Regions from separate parts of the Massilia scottii genome, predicted to be linked through region 1. Evidence: riboswitches for the same ligand, from Rfam matches in the RefSeq annotation. Region 1 holds a riboswitch; the other holds the start of a gene.

Evidence for each region. A riboswitch is a leader RNA that binds a small molecule or an ion and turns the genes downstream of it on or off. The one in region 1 is predicted to bind glycine.
Region 2: another riboswitch for glycine. It lies ahead of RBA41_RS25620 (D-amino acid dehydrogenase); the one in region 1 lies ahead of gcvT (glycine cleavage system aminomethyltransferase GcvT).

Annotation. Positions count from the first base shown of each region.
Region 1 covers NZ_JAVCWM010000002.1:141,278-155,967, forward strand. Annotated here, with positions in the region: gene RBA41_RS02990 (TonB-dependent receptor plug domain-containing protein) at 1-112, opposite strand, end outside; gene RBA41_RS02995 (cupin domain-containing protein) at 229-621, opposite strand; gene RBA41_RS03000 (hypothetical protein) at 618-989, opposite strand; gene RBA41_RS03005 (cache domain-containing protein) at 1,181-1,642, shown strand; gene RBA41_RS03010 (methyl-accepting chemotaxis protein) at 1,644-3,266, shown strand; gene gcvP (aminomethyl-transferring glycine dehydrogenase) at 3,310-6,207, opposite strand; gene gcvH (glycine cleavage system protein GcvH) at 6,310-6,690, opposite strand; gene gcvT (glycine cleavage system aminomethyltransferase GcvT) at 6,757-7,875, opposite strand; glycine riboswitch at 7,948-8,053, opposite strand; glycine riboswitch at 8,072-8,157, opposite strand; gene RBA41_RS03030 (ATP-dependent Clp protease proteolytic subunit) at 8,297-8,857, shown strand; gene RBA41_RS03035 (hypothetical protein) at 9,033-9,317, opposite strand; gene RBA41_RS03040 (methyl-accepting chemotaxis protein) at 9,528-10,133, opposite strand; gene RBA41_RS03045 (DUF1631 family protein) at 10,392-12,821, shown strand; gene RBA41_RS03050 (phosphatase PAP2 family protein) at 12,950-13,618, shown strand; gene smc (chromosome segregation protein SMC) at 13,753-14,690, shown strand, end outside.
Region 2 covers NZ_JAVCWM010000023.1:99,547-114,236, reverse strand. Annotated here, with positions in the region: gene RBA41_RS25635 (RtcB family protein) at 1-1,011, opposite strand, end outside; gene RBA41_RS25630 (vWA domain-containing protein) at 1,645-3,198, opposite strand; gene rtcR (RNA repair transcriptional activator RtcR) at 3,393-5,003, shown strand; glycine riboswitch at 5,123-5,230, shown strand; glycine riboswitch at 5,231-5,340, shown strand; gene RBA41_RS25620 (D-amino acid dehydrogenase) at 5,397-6,629, shown strand; gene RBA41_RS25615 (hypothetical protein) at 6,755-7,489, shown strand; gene RBA41_RS25610 (C39 family peptidase) at 7,535-8,128, shown strand; gene RBA41_RS25605 (MerR family transcriptional regulator) at 8,247-9,257, shown strand; gene RBA41_RS25600 (carotenoid oxygenase family protein) at 9,276-10,685, shown strand; gene RBA41_RS25595 (enoyl-CoA hydratase) at 10,687-11,463, opposite strand; gene mltA (murein transglycosylase A) at 11,522-12,733, opposite strand; gene RBA41_RS25585 (hypothetical protein) at 12,630-12,899, shown strand; gene apaG (Co2+/Mg2+ efflux facilitator ApaG/CorD) at 12,909-13,283, opposite strand; gene rpe (ribulose-phosphate 3-epimerase) at 13,461-14,132, shown strand; gene RBA41_RS25570 (hypothetical protein) at 14,141-14,690, shown strand, end outside.

The DNA of each region.
Region 1 (14,690 bases):
CGCCGGCGCGCGCGCCGGCGCAAGCGAGCATGGACAGCGCCAGTGCCCGTGCCAATGCCGGGGCATGGCGCCGCAGGCGGAACAGGGTCGGGCGGGTGGGCGCTGGCATCATAGTGGGTACGTCTCGAAAATTGACGCACAACAACATTTTGGCAGCTTGTGGCCAGCTTGTACAGAAATGACCCTGCGCCTGTCGGCCCAGCGCCACAAATCCGGCCGCGGCGCTCCTTATTTGGCCGGGGTGGCCAGCGGTTTGCCCTGTTCGACCATGTACACGCCGACCAGGCGCATGGTGGCGGCGCCCGGGTTATGCGCATCATGCACGATGCCGGCCGGGATCACGAAGGCGTCGCCGGCGCGCACGGTGCGTGGCGCGGCGCCATCGATGAGCAGCTGGCCCTCGCCTTCGAGCACGTAGCCGATTTCGTCGCCCGGGTGGCTGTGGCGCCCGGCGCGCGCGCCGGCGGCCAGTTCGACCCGCATCACCACCGCCTCGGTGTTGGGAAACGAGGCCGCGGCCCTGAGCACCGGCGTGCGCACGATACCGCTGGCCTGGGGCGCGGCGCAGCCGGCCAGCGCCAGCGCAAGCAAGCCGGCGCCAATCGAGCCGGGCCGGCTCATGGCGCGCCTTCCGCTTTGCGTGGCAGTGCGCCCCGTTCCAGCGCGCGCGCCAGCAGCCAGGCGTCGACCAGGCTGGCCACCCAGCACGCCAGCATCACCGCGGCGGCGATATTCATCAGCGGCGTGGCCGTATCGCCCTGCTGGTGCAGGCGCTCGGCGATCAGCACCGGGTCGGCCGGCAGGGCGCCGCTCAGCACGTCATCGACCATGCGCGAGGCGGTGTCGACGACCTGCTTGAAAAAATAGATGGCCGCGACGAGCGTGGGCACGATGAACAGGCAGGCGCGCGCGCGCCGGCCCAGGTAATACTGCCCGGCGCCGGGAAACACCAGGCCCGACAATAGCAGGGCGACCACTGAACGATTCATCTCTCTTCCTTGACTGATAGGCGCGATCCGCACGATTGATCCCGCGCAAACCGGCGCCCCGCGCGAACGCGTAAATTAACCTATGCGCTCAGGAAACATTGCGCCAACTCATCTTGCGCAGGCCGGCTGGCAGCAAATCATACCTGTCCCGGCGCCTGAATGCGCGTTCACCGACGTTGAAGGACATCATTGTGAAGATACTCATCAAGGCTGGCATGCTGCTGGCCTGTTTGTGGAGCGGCGCCGGCTGGAGCGCCCCGGCCGTTGCCGAGCCGGACGAAAAAGACGCGGTGGCGCTGGTGGAGAAGGGCGCGCGCTTCATGAAGCTGCGCGGCAAGGAGGAAATGATCCGTTTGATCAATACCCGCGACCCGGAGTACAACCGTGGCACCCTGTACGTGGCCATGCGCGACCTGACCGGCATCACGGTCGCGCACCCGACCACGGCGCTGATCGGCAAGGATTTGCGCGACGTGCCCGATGCCGACGGCAAGCTGTTCCGTCACGAAATGATCGCCATCGCCAACGGACCTGGCCGCGGCTGGGTCGACTACAAGTTCAAGAACCCGGTCAACGGCAAGGTCGAGGCCAAAACCACGTATGTGTTGCGTATTGGCGACGTGGCCCTGGAAGCCGGCGTCTACAAGCACTGACATGCTGGAGCGCCTCCGCATCGGTCCCAAGCTGCTGCTCGCACCCGGGCTGGTGCTGCTGCTGCTGATACTTTCGTCAAGCAGCGCATGGTATGCGATGGTGCGCCAGAACCAGGCGGTCGACACCATCGTCAACGAGCGTGCCGCCCGCATCCGCGACGCCAACGAACTGGTGGCCGATGCGCAGCACGCGCATGCGCGCATGTACCAGTTGCTGACCTGGATCAGCGCCAGCTTCTCGGCGCCGCGCATCGAGCACCTGGGCCAGGACATCTATCAGCGCCACGCAGCCATCGAGCGCAAGTTCGCGGCCCTGGCCGGGCGCACCGGCAGCGCCAGTCCCGAACAGCGCTTCATTACCCAGGCCGGGGCCGCGCATGCCGTCTACATGCGCGCCATTCTTGACGTGATCGAGCTGTCCCAGGTCGACCATTCGATGAGCGCGAACGCCATGTCCAAGGCCGAACTGGCCTTCGGCGTGGTGGCCATGCGCCTGTCGGAACTGGCGCGCTTCGAGCAGGATCTGAGCGAACGCGCCTCGACCCGCGCCGCCGCCGACTTTGCCGCCCTGTCGGTGCTGATGCCGCTGCTGGTGGCCCTGTCGGTCGCCGGCACGCTCGGCATCACCATGCTGGTGCGGCGCGCGCTGCTGCGCGAAGTGCGCGGTCTGAGCGAGACCGCCGGCGAACTGGCCAGCGGCAACCTGACGGTGAGAAAGCGCAGTTACGGGCGCGACGAAATCGCCGACACCGCGCGCACGCTAGACGCCAGCATCGGCACCCTGAACGCGACCCTGAAAAACATCCTGGCATCGGCGCGCTCGATCGACAGCGCGTCGCGCGACATCGCCCTCGGCAGCGCCGGCCTGGCCAGCCGCAATGCGGCCCAGGCCAGCGTCCTGAAACAGGCCGCCAGCACGGTCGAGGGACTCGGCGCCACGGCGGGCGGTGCGGCCCACAGCGCGCGCAGCGCCAACCTGCTGGCCGACCAAGCCTCGGCGCAAGCCATGTGCGGCGGCGGTGTGCTCGACCGGCTGGTACTGACCATGGCCGCGGTGCGCGGCAGTTCGCAGCGCGTTGCGCAAATTATCGGCGTGATCGACAACCTGGCGTGCCAGACCAATGCGCTGGCGCTCAACGCGGCGGTCGAAGCGGCGCGGGTCGGGGAGCAGGGCCACGGCTTTGCCGCGGTGGCGGGCGAAGTGCGCATGCTGGCGCAGCGCTCGGCCAGCGCCGCGCGCGAGATCAAGGAGCTCATTGCGCAGTCGCTTGCCGACATCGACGGCGGCAGCGCGGGCGCGTCGGAAGCGGGCCTGCGCATGGCCGGCATCGCGCAATCGGTGCAGCAGGTGGGGGACATGGTCGGCCAGATCGGGCAAGCCAGCGCAGGGCAGGCCGGCGGCATCGGCGCGGTGAGCGACGCGATCGTGCAGATGGACCAGATGACACGGCAGAATTCCGTGCTGGTGGAAGAAGCGGCATCGGCGGCGCAAAGGCTGCAGTGCCAGGCTTCGAGCCTGTCGAAAGCGGTCAGCGGATTTCGCATCGACGACAGCGTGCTTGACCCGGCAGGGCCGCCGAAGAAAACCATACCGCATCTGCGGCTGGCCTCGCGGCGGCCCTGACCCGGGCGGCCCTGACCCGGGCGGCCCTGACTAAGCTACCTGCTTACTCGTAGTCGCTGATCGGCGCGCAGCCGCAGAACAGGTTGCGGTCGCCGTACACATTGTCGGCGCGGCCGACCGGCGGCCAGTACTTCTGCTTGCGCAGCGATGCCACCGGGAAGGCGGCTGCCTCGCGGCTGTACTTGTGCTCCCAGACGTCGGCGGTCACCACTTCGGCCGTGTGCGGCGCACCCTTGAGCGGGTTGTCCATGCGGTCGTACTCGCCGCGCTCGACCTTGACGATTTCGGCGTGGATCGCAATCATGGCGTCGATGAAGCGGTCCATCTCGGCCTTCGATTCGCTTTCGGTCGGCTCGATCATCAGCGTGCCCGGCACCGGGAAGCTCATCGTCGGCGCATGGAAACCGAAGTCCATCAGGCGCTTGGCCACGTCTTCGTTGCTGATGCCGGTGGCGTCGGTGATCGGACGCAGGTCCAGGATGCACTCGTGCGCCACCAGGCCGTCGTGGCCCGTGTACAGCACCGGATAGTGCGGCGCCAGGCGGCGTGCGATGTAGTTGGCCGCCAGGATCGCCGTTTCGGTGGCGGCGGTCAGGCCTTCGCCGCCCATCATCGCGATGTACATCCACGAAATCGGCAAGATGCTGGCCGAGCCGTACGGCGCCGCGCTGACCGCGCCGATGCCGGCTTCGTCGCGCGTGTAGCCGCTCGAACGCTGGTTCGGCAGGAACTTGGCCAGGTGCGCGCCCACGCCGATGGGACCGACGCCAGGGCCGCCGCCGCCGTGCGGGATGCAGAAGGTCTTGTGCAGGTTCAGGTGGCTCACATCGCCGCCGAAGCTGCCCGGCGCGGCCACGCCGACCAGCGCGTTCATGTTGGCGCCGTCGATATAGACCTGGCCGCCGTGCGAGTGGATGATCTCGCACAGCTCCTGAATGCCTTCCTCGAACACGCCGTGGGTCGACGGGTAGGTGACCATCACGCAGGCCAGGTTGGCGCTGTGCTGTTCGGCCTTGGCGCGCAGGTCCGCCAGGTCGACGTTGCCGCTGTCGTCGCAGGCGGTGACGACCACCTTCATGCCGACCATGTTGGCCGATGCCGGGTTGGTGCCGTGCGCCGACGACGGAATCAGGCAAATGTTGCGGTGGCCTTCGCCGCGCGATTCATGGTAAGCCTTGATCACCAGCAGGCCCGCGTATTCGCCCTGCGAGCCGGCGTTCGGCTGCAGCGACACGGCGGCGTAGCCGGTCAGCGCGCACAGCATCTCTTCCAGCTGGCCGATCATTTCGCGGTAGCCGACCGTTTGCGCGTCCGGCGCGAACGGGTGGATGCTGGAGAATTCGGGCCAGGTGACCGGGATCATTTCGCTGGTCGCGTTGAGCTTCATGGTGCAGGAGCCAAGCGGGATCATGGTGCGGTCCAGCGCCAGGTCCTTGTCGGCCAGGCCGCGCAGGTAGCGCAGCATTTCGTGTTCCGCGTGATAGCGGTTGAAGGTCGGGTGGGTCAGGTAGGTGCTGGTACGGGCCAGCGCTTCCGGATAGGCGTCCTGCGCGCTCGCTTCGATGGCGTCGAAGTCCGGTGAAGCAGGGGAGCTTGAGACGCCCTGGGCGAAAATCGTCCACAGCAGCGCGACGTCTTCGCGGGTGGTGGTTTCGTCGAGCGAGATGCCGACGTGGCTGGCGTCGACCTTGCGCAGGTTCACGCCATGTTCGGTGGCGATCGCGTGCAGTTCGGCCGCGCGCGCGCTCTTGATGGTAAGCGTGTCGAAGTAGGTCTTGTTGACGACCTCGTAGCCGAGCTGGCCGAGCTTGGCGGCCACGATGGCGGTGAAGCGGTGCACGCGGCGGGCGATGCGCTGCAAGCCTTCAGGGCCGTGGTAGACCGCGTACATCGACGCCATCACCGCCAGCAGCACCTGCGCGGTGCAGATGTTGGACGTGGCTTTTTCGCGGCGGATGTGCTGCTCGCGCGTTTGCAGCGCCAGGCGGTACGCCTTGTTGCCCTGGGCGTCGATGGTCACGCCCACCAGGCGGCCGGCCATGCTGCGCTTGAATTCGTCGCGCGTGGCCAGGTAGCCGGCGTGCGGGCCGCCGAAACCGAGCGGCACGCCGAAGCGCTGGCTGTTGCCGACGACGACGTCGCAGCCCCAGTCGCCCGGCGGCGCCAGCAGGGTCAATGCCAGCAGGTCGGCCGCGGCGATCACCATGGCGCCGGCCGCGTGCAGTTTTTCGACGGCGGCGCGGTAGTCGCGCACGTCGCCGTTCACGCCCGGGTACTGGATCAGCACACCGAAGCATGGCTCGGACAGGCCGCCGATGTCGGCCGCCGCGATGGTGCGCACTTCCACGCCGATCGGCTGGGCGCGCGTTTGCACCACTTCCAGCGTTTGCGGCAGCACGTCGTCGGCCACGTAGAACACGTTCGAGGCCGACTTGCCGACGCGCTGGATCAGCGTCATGGCTTCGGCGGCGGCGGTGCCTTCGTCGAGCATCGACGAGTTGGCGATGCCCATGCCGGTCAGGTCGGTGATCATTTGCTGGAAGTTCAGGATCGCTTCCAGGCGGCCTTGCGAAATCTCGGGCTGGTAAGGGGTGTAGGCGGTGTACCAGGCCGGGTTTTCAAAGATATTGCGCAGGATGACGCCCGGCGTATGGCTGTTGAAGTAGCCCTGGCCGATCATCGACTTCATGACCTTGTTCTTGGCGGCCAGCGCCTTGAGTTTGCCCAGCGCAGCCTGTTCCGGCATCGGGTCGAAGAACTGGCCCAGTTCCAGCTTGCTCTTCTTGCGGATGTTGGCGGGCACGATGGCGTCGATCAGCGCCGCGCGCGATGGATAGCCGAGCGTGGCCAGCATGGCTGCCTGTTCGGCGGTGGACGGGCCGATATGGCGCGGAATGAACGAATCGCGTGCTTCGAGTTGGGTCAGGCTGGTGCGGGTCATGGTAGTCGGGGCCGAAAAGAGACTGCCGCCGGCGCTGTCGGATACACAGCGCGGCGGCGAACTGAAAGGAAAAGGCCGCCGGCGGGCGGCGGCCAGGAGTTTTTATTCCGCGGTGGCTTTGCCGTAGGCGGCGGCGTCGAGCAGGCCGTCGATGGCGCCGGCGTCGCTTGGTTTGAGCTTGAACAGCCAGGCCGCGAAGGCGTCGGTATTGATCGAGTCCGGCGCATCGGCGACGGCGTCGTTGACGGCGATGCACTCGCCCGACACCGGTGCGTAGATGTCGCTGGCGGCTTTCACCGATTCGACCACGGCGGCGTCGTCGCCGGCGGTGAAGACCTTGCCCACTTTCGGCAGTTCGACGAAGACGATGTCGCCCAGCGCGTCCTGCGCATATTCGGTGATGCCGACGGTGAGGGTGCCGTCAGCTTCGGCGCGCACCCATTCGTGGGACTCGGTGTATTTCAGGTCGGCTGGGATGTTCATAATGTTTGCTCCAAGAGGTCGCGGTCGATGTTAATGTAAATACTGCTAATAAGTGTGTTGCCCCGATCAGGCAGCGAGGATTTTACCGTTTCGCACGAACGGCAGCTTGACGACGCTGGCGGCGAGCTTTTTGTCGCGGATTTCGACGTGCACGGTGTCGCCCACGGCCACGCCCATCGGCACGCGCGCGAGTGCAATCGCTTCCTGCATGGTCGGGCTGAAGGTGCCGCTGGTGATTTCGCCGGTGGTGCCGTCAGCGGCCACCACTTTCTGGTGGGCGCGCAGGATGCCGCCTTTTTCGCGCAGGATCAGGCCCACGAATTGGAAGTTCTGACCCATCGCCTTGAGCGCGGTCTTGCCGATGAAGTCGCGCTCGGAGACCAGGTCGATGGTCCAGGCCAGGCCGGCGTCGAGCGGGTTGACCGTGTCGTCCATGTCCTGGCCGTACAGGTTCATGCCCGCTTCCAGGCGCAGCGTGTCGCGCGCGCCCAGGCCGGCCGGCTTGACGCCGGCGGCCACCAGCGCATTCCACAGCGCATCGGCCTGGGAAGCAGGGAAGGCCAGTTCAAACCCGTCTTCGCCGGTGTAGCCGGTGCGCGCCACCATCACTTCGCCAAACGCGGTGTCCTTGACGATGACGGCGTTGAACGGCTTGAGTGGCTCGGAAACCGCCTGGGTGGTCGGCAGCACCTGCCACACCCTGGCGCGCGCGTTCGGGCCCTGGACGGCGATCAGCGCCATCGGCGCGTTGCCGTCGCGGCGCTGGGTGATGGTCACGCCGCTTTTGGTGGCCTCGTTCTGGGCGCCGATCCAGGCCACGTCTTTTTCGGCGGTGCCGGCGTTGACGACCAGGCGGAACCAGGTCTCGCTGAAGAAGTAGACGATCAGGTCGTCGATGACGAAGCCCTGCGGATTGAGCATGCACGAATACAGGGCCTTGCCGGCCACCTGCAGCTTGTCGACGTTATTGGCCAGCAGGGAGCGCAGGAAAGGGCGGGCGTTGTCGCCTTCGATATCGACCACGCACATGTGCGACACATCGAACATGCCGACGTCGCCGCGCACGGCCTGGTGTTCTTCGATTTGCGAGCCGTAGTTGACGGGCATGTCCCAGCCGCCGAAATCGACCATCTTGGCGCCGGCGGCGCGGTGTGCGGAATTGAGCGGGGTCGCTTTAAGCGTCATGGAATCCTCAAGGCAGAGTGAATGGGGGTACGACGAGCAGACGTGGAGCGGCTCTTGCCGTCCCTGAATGCTTCGCGCCCCTCTGTCCTTGGTACCTGAGAGATAGCGGATTGAAGTCCGCCTGCCCCTTCGGTGGGCCGCCGGCATGGTGCCGCGGCCGCTCTCCAGAGTTCAGCCGGGGGCGCTGTGCGCCGCCGACCCCTGACCGGTCCTTTTGCCTGAGAGTTTTTGGGTGATGCCCCTTCGGCGGCAGCGTGCGCTGCCCTCTCCCGATCAAGACTGTGGAGGATATGCCAGCAGGGCGTAACTGTCAACCTTGCGGGGGACGTCCGGTAGGGGCGCGCACGAATGAGCTCCCCATTGAAAACCATGCTTGTCCCGATTTGTTAAAATAATTCATCTACTTTGCGAGCACACAGCCATGAGCGAAGAAAAAACGATCCAACAGACCGATGCCTGGTTCACCTTGTCGGGCGATGTGAACAGCGATATGGTGCACCGCGTGTTCGAGGCGGTGTCCGGCATGAGCGAGAACGGCGTCGAAACGGCGCACGTGCTGATCCAGTCGAACGGCGGCTACGTCAGCGACGGGCTGTGCCTGTACAACTTCCTGTCGAATTCGCCGGTCAAGTTCGTCATGTACAACGCGGGGGCGGTGGCGTCGATCGCCGTCATCCTGTTTCTGTCCGGCACGCGGCGCTACGCCAGCGAGACGGCGCGCTTCATGGTGCACAAATCGCATGCGACGGCATCGCCCGGCGCGCGTCCGGATGCGCTCAATATCATCGTCGAAGGCTTGCGCGCCGACGATGCGCGCACTGAATCGATTTTGCGCAAGCACATCGAGCTGCTGCCGGAGCAGTGGGCGATTCACCAGTATTCCGACCTGCACCTGACCGCGCGCGATGCCAAGATCGCCCGCGTGATCAATGACGTGGCCGACTTTGCGCCGCCGAAGGGCGTTCGCATTCGCAATATCTGAACCAGCGAACCTGGCGTCCTGACCGGCCGTGCCGGCAGCGACGGCGGGTAACGGCGCGCGGTCAAAAAAAGAGCCTGTCAACGGCCGGGCCGGTGCAGACTCTTTCTATTGCTTCCTGTTTAAATAGTGCATGGCGCCGCCCGGAAACCCGGCGACGCCCGCGTCATGCTAGCGATCAGCGTTTGTCGCCGCCGCTTTTGTTGCCGCTGCCGCTGCTGCTGCCGGAATTCGATCCCGACTGCTTGTTGCCCGAACCCGAACCGGACTGTTTCGAGCCACTGTCCTTGTCGTCATTCTTATGGCTTTGACGGCCGGCTTCCACGTGCTGCTCATGGGTGCCGCCCTGGGTGCCGCCGCCGGAGCGCGAACCGCTGCCGGAACCTTGCGAGCCCGATTGCTTGTTCGAGCTGGAACTATCGCTTTGCTTGTTGCCCTGACCGCTTTTCTGATTCGAGTTCATGTTCATTCCTTTTGAAAGTTTGAAAATGTCGTGCTCTCCGGTGATGCTGAAGAGGCGCTCTCTTCAGCGTTTCCGGTGACATCATCATGCGAGCCGCACCGTTGAAGAGGTATCGGAATTCACCTTGCACTCGTGTAGGAGTAGTTCCTATAGGATTGCAATTAATGCAGCGAAGAAATCACTTGCTGGCATACGCTTGGTGACGCACGCTCAGCGGCGTGGCGGCGCCTGTCCCGCGCGGGCCGCCTCGACCGCGGCGTTGACGGCGAGGATGGTGGTCTGGAAGGCGACGGCGTCGATAATTCGGCTCAGCCGGGCCAGCCGTGCCGCCGCATCGCCAGCACCTGCGGTCCGTGGCGCCGGCAAGGCGCGCGCCGCGTCGGGCTCGCCGCGCATGGCGAGCCCGGCGCCGGACTGCGCGCTGCGCTCGATGGCGCGCACGATCAGCCCGTTGCCCGCCACCGTCAACGTCGCCGCGCCAGCCTTGCGCCGCACCTGTGCGGGAGGCGCAACCATCGCTGCCTTGATCCACAGCCCCAGCAGCACGGCCCCGGCCGCGTTGGCGCTTATGCAAAACCAGACCCACAGGCGGGCCGCGGCGTAATCGGCCTCGGCGCGCGCCGCGGCGTCGTCGAGCATGATGCCGGTCAAGGGGCCCCAACGATCGCCTAAACTTTGGACCGCAGGTGCCGTTACCGCTTTCATCTGTTCAAGCTGACTCAGCAGTACAATGGACAGCCAGACGCCCAGCCCGACCAGGACGGCAAAGCCCAGGGACAGGGTGAGCTTGAGATCGCGGCGGCGGATCGTTATCATGGCTAGTCCTCAAGAAATAAATTGCCGTGTGGAATTGTAATTATGTTAGAGAAACTTTTTATTTAGGGTTTGTTTTTCATCAACAGTCCAAATGACGAAAATTGGCTTTTGCTTTAGGGAAAAGCAAGAATGGTCATGAAAATAAGGCGCTTGAACAAAAAATAACGCTTTGTTTCAAATTTTCCCGTTGCCAGTCGGCAATAATGTGAGAGAATGTTTGTTATGGCAAAAGATCTCTAACCCCCCAACGAGCAGACAATGGCTCCACCTTCACCATCCGCCGCAGCAAGGAAGACTGGTCCGTCGCGCCACGAGCTGTTGGAGGCGCTGGTCGTGACCGTGACCAAGCATGCCAACGACCACTTGATGGCCGTGGCGACGCGTCTCGTTGCGGCGTTGCTTGATGTGACCGACCCGGCGCTCGATGCACGCGCCGTGTTTCAGCGGGTCAAGTCGGGGAATCTGCTAAAAAACAACACCTACGCCTTCTTTCATGTCGCTGCCGCCGGCATCGGGCGCGCCATGCGTGCCGAGGTCGACGTACTGTTGCCGCCGCTTAAAAAATCCGCGATGGCCTTGCCCGCCACGCTGGAACTGGTTCCCTACGAGGAAATGGACAGCCGCGTCGCTTTCGACGCCATCAGCCGTCCCTTCGAAATGCAGTACGCGACCCAGATCGCCACCCTCAATGTGCGCCTCGGCTTCCTGCTCGAACGCGACGTGCTGCGCATCAGCCAGAATCCCTTCCGTCCCGAAATGTTCCTGTCGGCCCTGCAGCAAGCCTGGCGCGAGTTCGAGCCGGACGAGGAAGCCCACGGGCTGATCCTGCCGATGCTGCGCCCGTCGCTGCTGTTCGACTTTGCGCCGATGTACGACGCGCTGTGCGACCTGTTGATGAACAAGGGTATCCAGCCCGGCTCGGTGGACGCCTTCAAGATCAAGAAAACCGAAAGCGCGGCCGCGGCCAAGAAAGCGCGCGCCAGCGGCCAGGCCGAACTGGCCAAGCAGTTGCGCCAGTTCCTGCGCGACGACGATGATGCGCCGGCGGCCGCGTCCGCCTTCGACATCCCGATGATTCCCGACCTGCCGGCCATGGCGCCATCGGCCGGCGGCTGGCGTCCGAGCGGCGCCGCCGCCTTCCAGGGCGCGCCAGGCGGCGACGCGGGCGAGGCCAGCGTGCCGGCCGCGCCGTGGCATGGCGGCCCGGCGCACCAGGGCGGCGGGCCGGGGCAGGGCAGCCACGCCGCGGGCGGCTTCGCGCCGGCCCAGTTTGCGGGCGGCGGCGGCATTGCCGCGGGCGGCTTCGGCCAGGCCATGGATGGCGGCCAGGTGATGGTTCCCGCTTCCCTGCTCGAAGTGCTCAAGGGCTTGCAGGGCCGCATGCCGGAACAATTCAGCAACGTGGCGCCGACCCCGGCCGAGGCGCAGGCGGGCAATGTGTTTTATTTGCCGCGCTTGAAGGAAAGCATTCCAAAAGGATCACTGTCGCGCGGCGATGAAAGCACCATCGACCTGCTGTCGAAGATTTTCGAGACGGTCTTCCTCGATCCGAACATTCCGAAAGATTCGCGCGACCTGATCCAGTCGCTGCAAATTCCGGTGCTCAAGGCGGCGCTGGCCGACAAGAATTTCTTCTTTGAGGAAACGCACCCGGCGCGCCGCATGATCGACCTGATGTCGACCATGGGCCTGGAGCAGCGCTCCGGCCCGGACGATCCGCTGTTCCAGGTCATGCAGCGCGGCGTGGAGCGGGTCGGGCGCGACCAGGACGACGGCGGCGCGCCGGCCGACGTGTTCTCGGAAGTGGTGGCCGAGCTCGAAGAAACCATCAAGGCCGAGGAAACGGCGGCCGCGACCGCCATCGCGGCGCCGATCGCCGCGGCCTTGCGCCAGGAAAAAGTCACCGCCGCCACCCGTTCGGCCAGGAGCGCGGTCGCCGCGCGGGTCGGCAGCGGGCAGGTCGTGGCCATGCTGGAGACCTTCCTCGAAAACAAGTGGACCTCCGTCATGACGGTCGCCTACAGCGTCGAGGACGACAAGCCCGGCGCGGTCGGCAATGCCACCAAGACGATGGATGAGCTGATCTGGAGCGTCAAGCCGAAGATCACGCACGAACAGCGGCGCGACCTGATCGGCAAGCTGCCGAGCCTGCTGGCCACCCTGAACAAATGGCTCGACGTCATCAAGTGGCAAGATGCCGACCGCATCCAGTTCTTCGCCGACCTGGCGGAGTGCCACGCTTCAATCGTGCGCGCTCCGCTCGACATCACGCCGGAACGCCAGCTAGAAATCGCCGTCGAAGTTGCCCAGCAAGACGCCATGCGCCGGCTGGAAAAGGAAAACGAAGCCCTGGCCGCGGCCGAAGAAGCGGCCCACGCCGAACTGGACGACGCCGAACTGGGCGTCGACGCCCTCGAACGCAATATGTGGATCGAATTCACCGATCCTGACGGCAGCATCCGCAAGGTCAAGCTGGCCTGGATCAGCCCGCTGCGTACCCTGTACATTTTCTCGACCGGGGCGCGCCAGGAAGCGTTTTCCCTCTCGTCCGACAAGCTCATCGACGCCTACCGCGCCCAGCGCGTGCGCGTCATGAAGGTCGAGGGCGTGGTCGGCCGCGCGCTGTCGCAGGCAATGGACGAAGCGCTCGGCGACGCGGAAAAATCGGCGCAGTCGGTCGCTGCCTGAGGAGGGCGTGTTCCGTTAGTATTCGCGCATTGTTAACATTCGCGTATCATTCGGGCCGGGCCTGAGCGGCATTGGACAGTTCTGCATTGCCGCCCATGCCCGGCTTTTTTCACTTCCGGCTTTTGTCTATGAATTGGTATCACCTCACCGCGCTTGGCGGCATCGCCGTCACCGCCCCCCTGGGTATCGCCATTGCCGTCTGGCTCGCCGCCGCCCACTGCCGCCTGCGCGCCCTGTACTGGTGCCTGCTGTTCGGCGCCACCCTGTTCATCGTCATCGCCAGCAAGATCGCCTTCCTCGGCTGGGGCGTCGGCATCGAAGCGCTGCATTTCGCGGGCTTCAGCGGTCACGCCGCGCGCGCCGCGGCCGTGTTTCCGGTGGCGGCCTACCTGGCGCTGTGCGGACGCACCAAGATGTGGCGTTATGTCGCGGTCAGCCTGGGCGTGGCGCTGGCGGTCGGTGTCGCGCTTTCGCGCGTGATGGTCGAAACCCACAGCAGTTCGGAGGCGATCCTGGGCTGCCTGCTCGGACTGGCCTGCGCGGCCGCATTCATCTCGCTGGTGCGCTCGAACCGCCAGTTCCAGCCCAGCCTGACCCTGATCGCGCTGACCCTGGCTGTGCTGTGCATTCCGTACAAGGGCGAACCGCACAATTCCCAGCAGTGGATGACCGGCCTGGCGCTCGGCCTGTCCGGGGCCGACCGGGTCTACACGACGGCCACCTGGGGCCCGACGCGCAATCCTTACTCCCCGCCGTGCCCCAAGGCCGAGCGCTACTTCAACTACGTCTGTTTTTAGCGCCGTCGCCGGCCTGAAAATCGTCGCCCGGCCATCTGGGGCCGCTTCGCGGACGGGGCGACGCCACTTCGCCGAAAACATGACAACAAATGGTATGATGGACACCTTTAGGATTCCCGAGCTAGCTATACAACGTGCGCCTGTCTTCCATTAAATTGTCGGGATTTAAGTCATTCGTCGATCCCACCAATTTCCAGGTGCCGGGGCAGCTGGTTGGCGTGGTCGGTCCCAATGGTTGCGGCAAGTCGAACATCATCGACGCGGTGCGCTGGGTGCTGGGCGAATCGAAGGCGTCCGAGCTGCGCGGCGAGTCCATGCAGGACGTCATTTTCAACGGCTCGACCCACCGCAAGCCGGCCGGGCGCGCCTCGGTCGAACTGGTGTTCGACAATAACGACGGCAAGGCTTCCGGCCAGTGGGGCCAGTACGCCGAAATCGCCGTCAAGCGCACCCTCACGCGCGACGGCACCTCGACCTACTACATCAACAGCCAGCCGGTGCGCCGGCGCGACATCCAGGATATTTTCCTCGGCACGGGCCTCGGTCCGCGCGCCTACGCCATCATCGGCCAGGGCATGATCTCGCGCATCATCGAGTCGCGCCCGGAAGAACTGCGCGTGTTCCTCGAAGAAGCGGCCGGCGTGTCCAAGTACAAGGAACGCCGGCGCGAAACCGAAAACCGCCTCAACGACACGCGCGAAAACCTGCTGCGGGTGGAAGACATCCTGCGCGAACTGAACGCCAACCTCGAAAAGCTCGAAGCGCAGGCGGTCGTCGCCAACAAATTCCATTCGCTGCAGGCGGACCAGGAAGAAAAACAAAAGCTCCTCTGGCTGCTGCGCAAGAACGAAGCGCAGACCGAGCAGAATCGCTACTTCCGCGAGATGGAGCAGGCCCAGACCGATCTGGAGGAGCAGACGGCCAAGCTGCGCCACGTCGAACTCGATCTCGAACACATGCGCCAGGCGCATTTTTCGGTGGGCGACCGCCTGCACACGGCGCAGGGCCACCTGTACCAGACCAACTCGGAAATCGGCAGCCTGGAAGCGCAGATCAAGTTCGTCATCGAATC
Region 2 (14,690 bases), on a different contig from region 1:
GCTGTTGAAGCTGTCCGGATTACCTTTTCCGCGCACGATGAAGCTTTTCGCCCCCATCGACCCCGGGATAATTCCCAGCTCGCCCGGACGGGCCGACACGGCGCCCTTACGGGTAATCAGCACATCTTTACCGAAGTGATGCTCCTTCTGCACATAATTATGGTGGCAGTTCACCGCTTCCACGTGCGTTTCGAACGGCTTGGTGATCACGGTACGTACCGCCGTGATCAGGTTCTGCATCATCACATCACGATTGGTGCGCGCAAACTTTTGCGCCCAGCTGACCGCCTGGATATAGTCGTTATAGTGCTGCGTACCCTCGGCCAGGTACGCCAGGTCCTGATCGGGCAGGTTGATGAAATGGGTGCGCATATCCTTCTTGGCCAGCTCGATGAAGTGGGTACCGATGGCATTACCCACACCGCGCGAACCCGAATGCAGCATGAACCACACAAACCCTACCTCGTCCAGACACACTTCAACGAAGTGGTTACCGCTACCCAGCGTACCGAGGTGACGGTAGTTGTTCGTGGTTTTCAGCTTCGGCGTTTTCAGGCAGATAGCGTCGAATTCATCCTTCAACTGGCCCCAGGCGACATCCACAGCCGCTGGCGGCGTATTCCACGAACCTTCATCGCGGCCACGGAAGCCGCGCGTTTTCGGCGACATACCGTGCGGGATCGCGCGCTCGATGGCGCTACGCAGCGCGGACAGGTTATCCGGCAGGTCGTTCGCCGTCAGCGTGGTCTTGGCCGCCATCATTCCGCAACCGATATCCACGCCCACTGCCGCCGGAATCACCGCACCGAGGGTCGGAATCACGCTACCGATAGTCGAGCCTTTACCCAGGTGCACGTCCGGCATGACCGCGATATGCTTATAGATGAAGGGCATTTTAGCGGTATTGGCCAGCTGCTTCTTGGCCACGTCCTCCACCGGGACGCCTTTGGTCCACATTTTGACATGGCGGCCACCTTCCACGTTCAGGACATCGTAATTTTCGTTTTTCATAATTTTTCTCAGTATAAAAGGTGATGACAAGGGTGATGAAATGTGAGCCAGGCACAAGGCCGACCGGAGTCGAACCGGGTTAGCTGAAGCACGCTTCAGCGCTCTTCCAATGTAATTCCATCTGCATTCATCGAAACAAGGGGGCGACAACATCGCCCGGACAATCTGCTCTACCAACTGAGCTACAGCTGCTTGCGCAGCCGCCCGGACTCGAACCGGGGACAAAATGTAATCCGGACTGCATTCGCCTAAAATAATTCCCGACAAGATCGGCAGGACACTTGTTGCCGGCATAACGCCAAAGCACAACATCGATGTAGTCCTTGCCCGCATTCGGGGTAAAACGATTGAGCACAATGCGACAAAAAATCCGATGCGAAGTAAATTTTGGAAGATGTATTCGCATCAAGCATTCGCACTGCACTCAAAACCTGTACAACAAATTCCCGACAAAGTTCGGCAGGACATCAACTGCCGGCGCCAAGCCAAAAGCAGCCCCCTATGTAGTCCCGCCAGCATTCGGGGTAAAACGATTGAGCACAGCGCGACAAGGAGTCGATGCGAAATGGAACATGGGAAAATGTATTCGCATCAGCATTCGCGCTGCACTCAAAACCTGTACTTCACCTTTCCTTACTCCAGCGCGATCGATTCGATCTCGCCCACCCAGTGCCCGGCGCCCAGCTGGCCGGCCGAAAATGCAGCGATGATCTTGAATACGTCGTCCGAAAAACCGCCCACATTCAATACATCGCTACGCTCCGCCGCCTGGCTGGTACTGTTCGGCGTGCAGTCGATGCACACCAGCCGCGCCGCCGGATTACGCTCCTTGAACACCGCCCATTGCGCCATCGTCGCCGTGGCACCCGCACGCTGGTCGATCCACGATTCATTGTCGGACACGTACACCACCAGGTCGGCCATCACCTTCTGCTTGTTCATCTGCGCCAGCGGCGCACTGCAATTGGTACCGCCACCGCCTATCGCCGCCAGCTTCTGCGCATTGGTCATGACCGTATCGCGGGCATTCAGGTCGCACACCCGCACATAATTCTCGAACGGCAGCACCAGCGCATCCGGATTCTTGCGCAGCATGGCCGCGGCAATCAGTCCCGCCACATCGATACAGCGCACCTTCGAGGTGGCCGTGCCACGGTAACCCGACACCGGCGACTGCATCGATCCCGACACATCCGGGCAAATCACCACCTTGCCTTCGACTTTCGGCACATTGGCGAGCGACAGCTCCAGCGCATCCTGCAAGGCATCGCTGATAGCTCGCGGCACGTCGCTTGATGCCGCCATATACGCCGACATCAACTGATAAGGAAACACGCCCGCCCGGGCAATCGCCTCCGGATCGCGCAGCTTGTCGGCGATGACTTCAATCATGCCGGGCAACTGGTACACGCCATTGCGTCCGAACGTATTCAGATTCATGCGCACCATGTGCCAGCCGCCCTGGCGCGCAATCTGCGCCCACGCCTGCGCCGACAATGTCAGTGAGGTCAGCATCTGAAACGGCACTTCCGGCACTGGCTGCGACTGGTCGGCCTTATACGCCTCGAACGCCTTGAGCGCATCCGGCAGCTCCTGCGCATTGAACGGCTTGCCGATCAACCAGGCGAAAAACGCTTCACGCCAGGCTTGCGACGGCTTCGGATGCACCATCTTCACCACATCGCCCAGCGAAGGCGCATTCCCGATCGAGGCCGCCAGCAGCTCTTTTTCCGAAGCGCGGTTCAACCATTGCTGCACCAGCTTTTTCGGCCGGGTACCCAGCGATTTACGGCCCGCCGCGCCGGAGCGGATGATCTGCACCACATTACGCAGCATCTTGCCGTTATTGACGACCCGGCGAAACACCGGCGTCAATTCCGGCGCGCCCTTGGCGGCCAGCACGGCCGTCAGCAGCGCCGGCATATCCTTCATATAACCACGTTCGCGGCAGTAAATCGCCGTTTGCGCGATGAATTTGGCATCGACCTTTTCGCACAGTTCCATCACCGTCGCCAGCTGCGATTGCGCATTGACGTAATACGTCGAATTGAGGCAACCGGTAGCCGCATACTGCGCCAGCTGGTGCCGCGGCGTCATGGTGTAAGCCGGAGCGCCTTCCGAATTAAGACCGTCGGCACGAGGGACAAAGATTCCCTTCAAGGTCTGGAACAACTGTGCGTTTGCCATTTTTACTTCCTCACTTATCTCGTTTGTATCTCCTCTATTGCAAATGCTGTGCCAGGTCTGCCGAAGGCTAACCTCGAACAACGCAAGTCCTTGATTTAAAAAAGATTATCAATTCCTCAAGCAAGGACAGCAAGAAATGGACAAGCAGACAATCCCGTGATAAATTATCCGACCAGATAAAAATTTATACGGATATGAAACAGAAACGCATCGTAGTCATCGGTTTCGTCGGCACCCAGCTCGACAGCGGCCAAGGCCCGGCCCGCTGGGAAAAGTGGCGTCCCAGCATCGCCATCACCCAGCATGAGGAATACGCCGTCGACCGCTTCGAGATGCTCTTCAGCGGCAAATTCGGCCCGCTGGTCGACGCGGTCACGGCCGACATCGCCGCCGTCTCGCCCGAAACCACGGTCGTGCCGCACCACATTCCGATCAGCGACGCCTGGGATTTCGGCGAGGTCTACGGCGCCCTGTTCGACTTCGCCAAGACCTACCCCTTCGATCCGGATAACGAGGATTACTGGGTCCACATCACCACCGGCACCCACGTCGTGCAGATCTGCATGTTCCTGATGACCGAAGCGCGCTTCTTCCCCGGCCGCCTGCTGCAAAGCTCGCCGCCACGGCGCCAGTCCAGCAAGGACCCGGGCAGCTACGCACTGATCGACCTCGACCTGTCGCGCTACGACCAGATCGCCCAGCGCTTTTCGCGCGAGCAAGCCGAAGGCGTGGCGTTCCTCAAGTCCGGCATCGCCACCCGCAACGCCCGCTTCAACACCATGATCGACGAGATCGAGCGCGTCGCCATCAAGTCGCGCGCGCCCATGCTGCTGATGGGCCCGACCGGCGCCGGCAAATCCTTCCTCGCGCGCCGCGTGTACGAACTGAAGAAAACACGCCACCAGCTCGACGGCAAATTCATCGAGCTCAACTGCGCCACCCTGCACGGCGACGGCGCCGCCTCGACCCTGTTCGGCCACGTCAAAGGTTCCTTCACGGGCGCCGCCGCCGACCGGCCGGGCTTGCTGCGCAGCGCGCACAAGGGCTTGCTGTTCCTCGACGAAATCGGCGAGCTGGGGCCGGATGAACAGGCAATGCTGCTCAAGGCCATCGAAGAAAAGCGCTTTCATCCGGTCGGCAGCGACAGCGAAGTACAGAGCGACTTCCAGCTCATCGCCGGCACCAACCGGGATCTGGCCAGCGACGTGGTGGCCGGGCGCTTCCGCGAAGACTTGTACGCCCGCATCAATTTGTGGACCTACGCCCTGCCCGGCCTGGTCGACCGGCCCGAGGACATCGAACCCAACCTGGTCTACCAGTTGAACCAGTTCAGCCAGGAGTACGGCCAGATGGTGCGCTTCAACAAGGAAGCACGCGAGCGCTACATGCGCTTCGCGATGTCGCCCGAGGCGGTCTGGGCCGGCAACTTCCGCGACCTGTCGGCCTCGGTGACAAGGATGGCCACCTTGGCCGAAGCCGGCGGCATTTCGGAAAGCATCGTCAGCGCCGAAGTGGCCCGGCTGCAAAAACTGTGGCACCACTACACGCGCGCCCCAAGCGCGGCCGAGGTCGATCTGGCCGAACTGATGGGTGACGAGGCCGCCGCCGGCCTCGACCTGTTCGACGCCATGCAACTGGCCGCCGTGGTCAAGGTATGCCGCCAGTCGGTTACCTTGTCGGATGCGGGACGCAAACTGTTTGCCGTCTCGCGCAGCGCCAAAAGCAAACCGAACGATGCCGACCGCCTGAAGAAATTCCTGGCGCGCTTTTCGCTCGAATGGGACCAGGTTTGCGGCAAATCGTAAAGCGAGCGCTCTGTCGGTATTGTCGAGGAAACAACGCCTATCACTAAAAATGGTTGTATTGACGTCATTTTCTGCGGTATTCTGCATACATATGCTTACAGCATATTTAGCGCAATGCTAAGGCGTTATCGGGAGAGTCTGTCGGTTACAAGCTGGTCTTGTATGCCGGCGGCGCCGAAGGAGCAACCGCCCCGGAATCTCTCAGGCAAAAGGACCGATAACCCATTTGAACTCTGAAGAGCCACCGGAAGTCGTCATCCGGTGCACCGAAGGAGCAAACCGGCCACGCATCGCGCGTTGCCGGTGAATCTCTCAGGTCCAGCACAGAGGGGGTAACCGACGCGCACCAGCGCGCGGACTCCCTATCTGACGTTTCTGGAACCCGGACCACACATGAAAACCATTGCAGTAATTGGCGGCGGCATCACCGGCGTCACGACCGCTTACGCCCTGGCGAAACGTGGCTTTGCCACGACCCTGCTGGAAAAACATCGCTACGCGGCGATGGAAACCTCGTTCGCCAACGGCGGCCAGCTGTCGGCCTCCAACGCGGAAGTGTGGAACCACCGCTCCACCATGCTCAAGGGCCTGAAGTGGATGTTCCGGCGCGACGCCCCGCTGCTGGTCAACCCCAAGCCGAGCTGGCACAAGCTGTCGTGGTTCGCCGAATTTGCCGCCGCCATTCCCCACTACCGCCGCAACACCGTCGAAACGGCGCGCCTGGCGATTGCGGCGCGCGAGCACCTGTTTGCGTGGGCCGAGGCCGAGAACATCGACTTCGACGTCAAGCGCGAAGGCATCCTGCACATCTACCGCGACAAGGCCGGCTTCGAGCACGCCGCCACGGTCAGCAAGATGCTGGCGGCCGGCGGCCTGGCGCGCCGCGCGGTAACGCCAGGCGAAATGCGCGGCATCGAACCGACCCTGGCGGGCGACTACTACGGCGGCTTTTTCACCGACAGCGACGCCACCGGCGACATCCACAAATTCACCACCGGTCTTGCCGCCGCCGCCCGCCGCAACGGCGTGGACTGCCGCTACGGCATGCAGATCGGCGCCGTGCGCACCGACGGCCGCCACGCCCACGTCACCCTGGGCGACGGCGAGCGCACCCAGACCGAGACCTACGACGGCGTCGTCATCTGCGCCGGCACCGCCAGCCGCGCCCTGGCCGCAAGCCTGGGCGACCGGGTCAACATCTACCCGGTGAAAGGCTACTCGATCACGGTCAACCTGCCTGATGCCGCCAGCCAGGCCGCCGCGCCCACCGTCAGCCTGCTCGACGACGCCACCAAACTGGTGACCAGCCGCCTGGGAGTCGATCGCTTCCGCGTGGCCGGCACGGCCGAATTCAACGGCTTTAACCGCGACATCCGCGACGACCGGATTCGCCCGCTGATCGACTGGGTGCATGAATGCTTCCCGGGCGTGAGCACGCGCAGCGTGATTCCGTGGGCCGGCTTGCGGCCGATGATGCCGACCATGCTGCCGCGCGTCGGCCGCGGCAAATCGCCCTGCGTCTTCTACAACACGGGGCACGGGCATCTGGGCTGGACCCTGTCGGCCGTCACCGCCGACATGATCGGCGACTTGATGCACCGTTCCCTCGATTTTCCAACGCACTGACGACGTGCGTTGACACCGGTGTCCGGCATGCGTGCATGCCGTTGTTGTTGCAGCACTCACCCCGTTTGGACAGGCGGGGTTCTTGTATCAATCTATGTGAGGAGAAGTCAATAATGCAAACAAAAATGCTCTCAGCCCGCACCATGCTCGCCGCCCTGCTGTGCGGCGCCAGCCTGGCCCTGGCCGGCGCGCCTGCAATGGCCCAGTCGGATGGAACCAGCACCTTCAAAGCGGTGCCAAAGCGCGCCGCGGCGGCGGCGCAAGCGGCGGCCCAGCGCGACCTGGCCCAATTCGTCACGCACCAGATGCAGCAGCGCGGCACCAGCGGCACGCCGGTCGACTTCCCGCTTGAAATCAACGACATGCAGGATCTGAAGGACGCGAAGATCGGCTACGGCTTCCCGGTCTACACGATCGATCCGAACGAACTGCTGGCAGGACGCGGCAGCATGAAGCAGATGGCCAAGGCCACCGGCCAGTGGCGCTTCGTGATTTTGCTGAACCAGCGCCCGATCGGCATGGCGACGGTGGAGCTCAACAACGGGAACTACGAAACGGTCGCCTATGGCGCCGCCGTGCTGGCGAAGGATGTGGATGCGTCGATGGGCTACTACGGCGATGCCGCGAGATCCAATGTGCGCTTCGTGCGCATCTTCCAGGCGCGCTCGGACCTGCTCGAAGTGGTTGGCCGCGAAGATGGCCGCACGCGCTACGCGCCATTGCATTCGGCGCGCGAATCGCTGCTGATGCAGCAGCGTTCCGTCAAGGAAGGCAAGGCCAGCGAAGCGCTGATGGAAGAGGCAGACATCCTGCAGCCGTTGCGCAGCGTGGTCAAGCAAACCATGGACGCCTCGAAGTAAGCCCGGCATCGGCTACACCATCCTTAGAACGAATCAGGAGATAACATGAATACAAATATCAAAAAGCTCGTCGTCGGTGCTTCGCTTTTACTGGCGCTGCCAGCGGCCATGGCCCAATGGCGCACGCTCGCCGTTCCGCTGACGACCCAGGAACACAGCCAGTGGTGCTGGTCCGCCTCGAGCAAGGCGATCCTGAACTTCTACAAGAAGACACCGAGCCAGTGCCAGATCGTGAACTGGGCGTTCGGATTGAACTACGCCTGCGGGAACACCTACTTCAACTGGAACAGCTACGCCAACCAGCCGAACAATATGTACGGCTCCAACGGCAGCGTGCAAAACATCCTGAAAGCATGGGGCGTGGCAAACGGCGCGTACAGCGTCGCCTCGTCATGGAACAGTGTGGTGGCCGACATCAACGCCAACCGCCCGTTCGTGATGCGCTACGGCTGGAGCAACGGCGGCGGCCACATCATGGTGGGACGCGGCTACGCGACGACCAATGGCGTAAACTACGTGTACATCATGGACCCGTGGCCGGGTGAAGGCCAGACCTACCGCACCTACAACTCCGCCGTATCGGCGTCCGATCACCGCTGGACGCATACCCAGCGCATGAGCATCAACGGTCCGATCTAACCGGTCTGCATTGCAAAACCGGGGCTCAGGTGCCCCGGTTTTGCAAGTGTCTCCATTCGCAAGTGCTTGACCCTCTCGCTGCGTGACGGTTTACCATCTTGCAATTGGAGAAACCGGCATGCTACTGAAAATAGGACAACTGGCGCGGCGCAGCGGCTTGAGCGTGCGCGCCCTGCGCCATTACGACGATATCGCCTTGCTGACACCGTCGGCCCGCTCCGACAACGGCTACCGCCTGTACGACAGCGCGGACGTCGCCCGGCTGTATCGCATCCAGGCACTGCGCCGTCTCGACCTGTCGCTGACACAGATCCAGGCCATGCTGGCCGATGGCGGTGCCAGCCTGCCACAAGTGGTGGAGCAGCAGATTGCGTCGCTCGAACGCCAGATCGCACAAGCATCGGCCCTGCACGGCCATCTGCGCGACTTGCAGGCGCAGCTCGCCGAGCGCCATGAACCATCGATGGACAACTGGCTGGCCGCCCTCGAACGCATGGCCGCCAGCGCGCGCTATTTCACCGACGCCGAACTGCATACACTGACAACGCGGCGCCAGCAACGCAGCGGCGACAACGCGCACTTGACGTCCACGCTGCATGATCTCATGGGCCGGGGCGTTAAACCGGACAGTCTTGAAGCGGGCGCACTCGCGCAATGCTGGATCGCCGCCCTGCTCGACGACGTGGGCGGCGACGAGGCCATGCTGATGAAGCTCTACGCCATGAACTGGAACGAACCCACCCTGCATATGCTCAGTGGCGTCGACCGCACGGCGATGCAGTTCATCTCGCACGCCATGGCGCACCGGCGCCTGGCCATCTACGCCGCCTACTGCAGCGAGGCCGAGACGGTCCTGCTGCGCCAGCACTACGTCAGGCAAACCGACGCCTGGCCCATTCTCATCTGCGCCATGCGCGAGCACCTGGCCCAAGACACGCCGCCCGCCAGCGCCGAAGTGCAAGCGCTGGCGCGCCAGTGGCAGGCGCTGTCGCTGGCCAAGGCGGCGGGCGACCCCGCGCTCCAGGCCAAGCTGCGTCACGCCTTCGAGCAGGAGAGCGAGCTGCGCATCGGCTCCGGCATCGATGCGCCGCTGATCGCTTACGTCCGCCAAGCCCTGCAAAGTCTCTGAACTCACCAAGGAATCACCATGTCAGGCCATTTCTTTAGCGGGAACTACGCTCCCCTGGACACCGAATGCGACATCGACGCTCTGCCGGTTCGGGGCGCGCTGCCGCCGCAGCTGCGCGGTGCGCTGTACCGCGTCGGACCGAACCCCCGGTTCGCGCCGCGCGACGACCGCTATCACTGGTTCTCCGGCGACGGCATGGTGCATGCCTTCTTTATTGGCGACGGCAAGGTCGCCTATGCCAACCGCTGGGCGCGCACGCCGAAATGGCAGCTCGAAGACAATGCCGGCCGCGCCCTGTTCGGCACCTTCGGCAACCCGGCCACCAGCGACCCGTCGGTCCACGGCAAAAACAGCGGCACCGCCAACACCAGCATGGTGTGGCACGGCGGGCGCCTGTTTGCGCTGGAAGAATCGCACCAGCCGTTTGAAATCGATCCGCACACGCTGGCGTCAAAAGGGCACCAGGATTTCGGCGGCGCCGTGGACAAGCGCTTCACCGCGCACCCCAAGGCCGATCCGGCCACCGGCGAGCTGCACTTCTTCGCCTACCTGCCCGACAGCCCGGGTGAACCCAACATGCTGTACGGCGTCCTCGATGCGCGCTGCAAGGTAAGCACGCTCGAACCCTTCCGCGCGCCTTACGCGAGCATGATGCACGACTTCATGCTGACCGAACGCCACGTGCTGTTTCCGGTCACGCCGCTGACCATCAGCGTGGAACGCGCCATGAAAGGACTGCCCCTGTTTGCGTGGGAAGCGGACAGGCGCAGCTACGTCGGCATCGGCGTGCGCGGGCAGCCGATGGACACGCTGCGCTGGTTCGCCAGCGATGCCTGCCACGTATTCCATGTGATGAATGCCTGGGACGATGGCGGCCGCATCGTGGCCTACGTGATGGAGTCGGACACCGCACCGGGCATGCCCAACGCCGACGGCTCCCGGGGCGACCCGGCCGGGATGGCGGCGCGCCTGTGCCGCTGGACGTTCGATCTGGAGAGCGATGGCGACGGCTTCGAGCGCACCGTCCTCGACGACCTGGCGGCCGAATTTCCGCGCATCGACGAGCGCTACAACGGGCGCCGCAACCGCGTCGGTTTTTACTGCTGCCACAGCCGGCAGCGTATCAGGAGCGATTCGGAGAGTGTGCTGTACGACGCGCTGGCCTGCTTCAACTTTGCGTCGGGCACGCGCCAGCTATATACACTGCCGGCCGGCGATGTCATCTCCGAACCGGTATTCGTCGCGCGCTCGGCGCAGTCGTCCGAAGGCGACGGCTGGCTGCTGGCGGTCGCGTGGCGCGCGCAGGAAGGCCGCAGCGACCTGCTGGTGATCGACGCCGCCGACGTGGCGGCCGGCCCCGTCGCGACGGTATGCCTGCCGCACCGGATACCGTTCGGCTTTCACGGCAGCTGGCGCGCCAGAGACTGATTTACAGACCGTCGAAGTTGGCCGGGCGCTTGGCCAGGAACGCCTGCATGCCTTCCTTCTGCGCCGGCGTGCCGAACGCCGCGTGGAAGTAGCGGCGCTCGTAGCGCACGCCTTCGGTCAGCGTGGTCTCGAACGCGCGGTTGACGCTATCCTTGATCGCCATCGCCACCGTTACCGACATCGAGGCGATCGTGGTGGCCGCGGCCAGCGCTTCTTCCATCACCTTGTCCGCCGCGACCACGCGCGATACCAAACCGGTGCGCTCCGCTTCGGCCGCATCAATCATGCGCGCCGTGAGCAGCATGTCCATGGCCTTGGCCTTGCCGATGGTGCGCGGCAGGCGCTGCGTGCCGCCGGCGCCGGGGGTGACGCCGACCTTGATTTCAGGCTGGCCGAATTTGGCGGTGTCCGCCGCGATCAGGAAATCGCACATCATGGCCAGCTCGCAGCCGCCGCCCAGGCAAAAGCCCTGCACCACGCCGATGACGGGTTTGCGCACATTGAGGATGTGTTCCCAGTTACGGCCGATGTAGTTGCCGCCGTACGTGTCGCCGTAGTCGTAGTCGACCATCGCCGCGATGTCGGCGCCGGCCGCAAAGGCTTTTTCGCTGCCGGTCAGGATGATGCAGCCGATACTGCTGTCGGCGTCGAACTTGTACAGCGCGTCGCCCAGTTCGTCCATCATGTTGTCGTTCAGGGCGTTGAGCGCCTTTGGACGGTTCAGGCGAATCACGGCTACTTTGCCGTGGGTCTCGATCAGCAGGTCTGCATAGTTCATGGAATCCTCATTAAAAAAGCGTGGAGTAATGTGCGATTGTAGCGAATCCGCGGCTGCATCAGGGTTTGGGCAACAGCACCCAGAGCTGGCCGCGCTGCTTCATGCGGCCGGCATTTTCCATCGCCTCGTAGCCGAAGCCGAAAAAGAAGTCGGCCCGCACCGCGCCGCGAATGGCACCGCCGGTATCCTGCCCCATCACCAGGCGCTGCATCGGCACGTCGCTGCCCGATTCGGTGGTGGCCAGGTAAATCGGCGCGCCGAGCGGCAGCAACGTGGGGTCGATCGCGACCGAACGCGCAGGCGTCAATGCCACGCCCAGCGCGCCCTTGGGCCCGACCGACGGATCGGGCAGGCGCTCTTCGCGGAAGAAAATGAAGCTCGGGTTGGCGTTGAACAGTTCCTGGCGCCGCTCGGGGTGCGCGGCGATCCAGGCTTTGATGCCCTGCGCGGTGGCCTCAAGCGATGTCAGTTCGCCCTGCTCGATCAGCCAGCGCCCGATCGCCTTGTAAGGGTGGCCGTTCTGGTCGGCGTAGGCCACGCGCACGGTCTCGCCGCTGTCGGCCAGCTTGACCCGTCCCGAACCTTGCACCTCCAGGAAGAAGGCTTCGACCGGATCGTCCACCCATAGCAGCTCCTTGCCGCTCACGTCGGCCCGTTCGATCTCGGCCCGGCTGCCGTACGGGACCACCTTCTTGCCGACCAGCCGTCCGCGCACACGCTTGTTTTTCAGCTCCGGGTAGACGCTGGCCAGGTCGATCGTCAGCAGGTCGTCCGGCACCCGGTACAGGGGCGTCTGGAAGGCGCCGCCGCGTTTGCGGGCGCCGCGCAGCAGGGGCTCGTAGTAGCCGGTGATCAGGCCCGTGTCGGCGCCGTCCGCCGCGCGCACCTGGTTCGGCACAAAGTGCGTTTCAAAATAGCCGCGAATGGCCGCGCCATCCTTTGCATCGACCGTGCGCGCGGCGCCGCACGCGGTTTTCCATTCGGGCTTGCGCACCAGTACCCCGCACGACGTCATGAAGGCCGGCCAGGCCTGGCGCAGGTCGTCGCGCTCCCACCCGGGCAGCGCGCCGAAGGTCGATGGCGTCATCAGCGGCGCCGGTTCGGCCTTCACGGGTGGGGCCACCGGCGGCTCCGCTGGCGGCGGTATCTGCATCACCGGCGGCGGCATGACGACCGGCGGCGCCGGCCGGGGTTCAGGCGTGGTGCATGCCGCGAGGGCCAGCGCGACGGCGCCGGCCGAAACGAGTAAACTACTGCGTGTTGAAGACATGGGAGTCGATATGTGGGTATTAATGCTGGAAGCAGGCGTGGCGCTGTTCCTGCTGGTGTTTATCGTGTGGTGGACGATGTATTCGGGACAGAAGCCGACCAATAACGGTCAGGAGCTGAACGCGCCGGAGAAGAAAAAGGAACTGCCCGACGACACCGCCCACTGATCGCCGATATCAGTGCAGGGTGCGTGGCAGCGACAGCACGAATTCGGGAATCCTGGTCTCGAACTGATGGCCGTCTTCGGCCACGCAGAAGTATTCGCCGGTCATCGAGCCTTGCGCGGTGGCCAGCTGGGTGCCGCTGGTGTATTCGAACTGTTCGCCCGGCTGCAGCAGCGGCTGGTGACCAACCACGCCCAGGCCGCGCACTTCGTCGACATGGTTGTTCGCATCGGTGATCACCCAGTGCCGCGAAATGAGCTGCGCGCCGACGCTGCCGGTGTTTTTGATCGTGATCGAATAGGTGAACACGTAATTGCTTCGGCTCGGATCGGACTGCTCCGGCAGGTACTGGGTCCTGACAGTGACAGTAAATTCGTAAGCGGCCATCTGGATTCCTTGATTGAGACTGTAAAAGTTGCCCGATTGAATTTTCAGGCGCCGTTCCAACAAGGTCCGGCGGGGCATCATACATTGCACCGCAAAATCGGCCTCGCTGCAAGGGCGCTCCGTGGGACAGCGTAAAATAGCGCATCTTCATTCACCGCAAGCTCCTTGCCAGCCGCCATGACCACATTCCGCATCGCTCCCAGCATTTTGTCCGCCGATTTCGCCCGCCTGGGCGAGGAAGTCCGCAATGTCGTCGCCTCGGGCGCCGACATCATTCACTTCGACGTCATGGACAACCATTATGTTCCCAACCTGACCATCGGCCCGCTGGTGTGCCAGGCGATCCGCCCGCACGTGCAGGTGCCGATCGACGTGCACCTGATGGTCAAGCCGGTCGACCGCCTGATCCCGGACTTCGCCAAGGCTGGCGCGAACATCATCACCTTTCACCCGGAAGCGTCCGAGCATATCGACCGCTCGCTCCAGCTGATTCGCGATAACGGCTGCAAGGCCGGCCTGGTATTCAATCCCGGGACGCCGCTGCACTTTCTCGACCATGTGATGGACAAGATCGACATGATCCTGATCATGTCGGTCAACCCGGGCTTCGGCGGCCAGTCCTTCATTCCGGAAGCGCTGAAAAAAATCGCGCTGGCGCGCCGCATGATCGACGACTCGGGCCGCGACATCCTGCTCGAAGTCGATGGCGGCATCAAGATCGACAATATCGCCGCCGCCGCCGCTGCCGGCGCGGATACCTTCGTGGCCGGTTCGGCGATTTTCGGCCAGCCGGACTACAAGGCCGTCATCGACGCCATGCGCGTCGAGCTGGCCAAGGTCGGCAAGTAAGCCCAAAGATGCTGTATTTCGACCTTCGCCTCGGATTTGGGCCGTCGTTCCATCGGGGCGGCTCCATTCGGGTCGAGGGCGACGTTACCGGCATTGCCGCATTCGAAGCCCATCCCACAGGACTTCTTCCGGGCTTGGTCTTCACGCTGCCGGTGGACGCGCGCGTCATGGCGGCCATTCATGCTTCTTGTTCGGCCATGCTGGCAGGTTGGGATGACCGGTGGAGCGTATCTGGCTGCGATGGCATGAGAATTGGCGGTACATTCGCTTCGCCCGACGTTCAGCCGCAACATTTTTCGCTGTGGAGCCCCAATCAGGACACTGCGGCGCACGCCATGCTCCGTGCTGTATTCGACTGTTTTCCTCCCGAGCGCTGTGGCGAAGTCGCCGAGGAACAGCTCGAGATCATCCGCAGTTACCTCGACTTGCAGCCGTCCGTGACCTTGTACGACGAAGTTCCCCTGCGCCTTCGCCTTGCGCCGCGGGCGCATCGAAACGACGCGAACGACATCGAAACGCGGGTACGCGCCCTGTCCGATCACTGCGATTTGATCATCG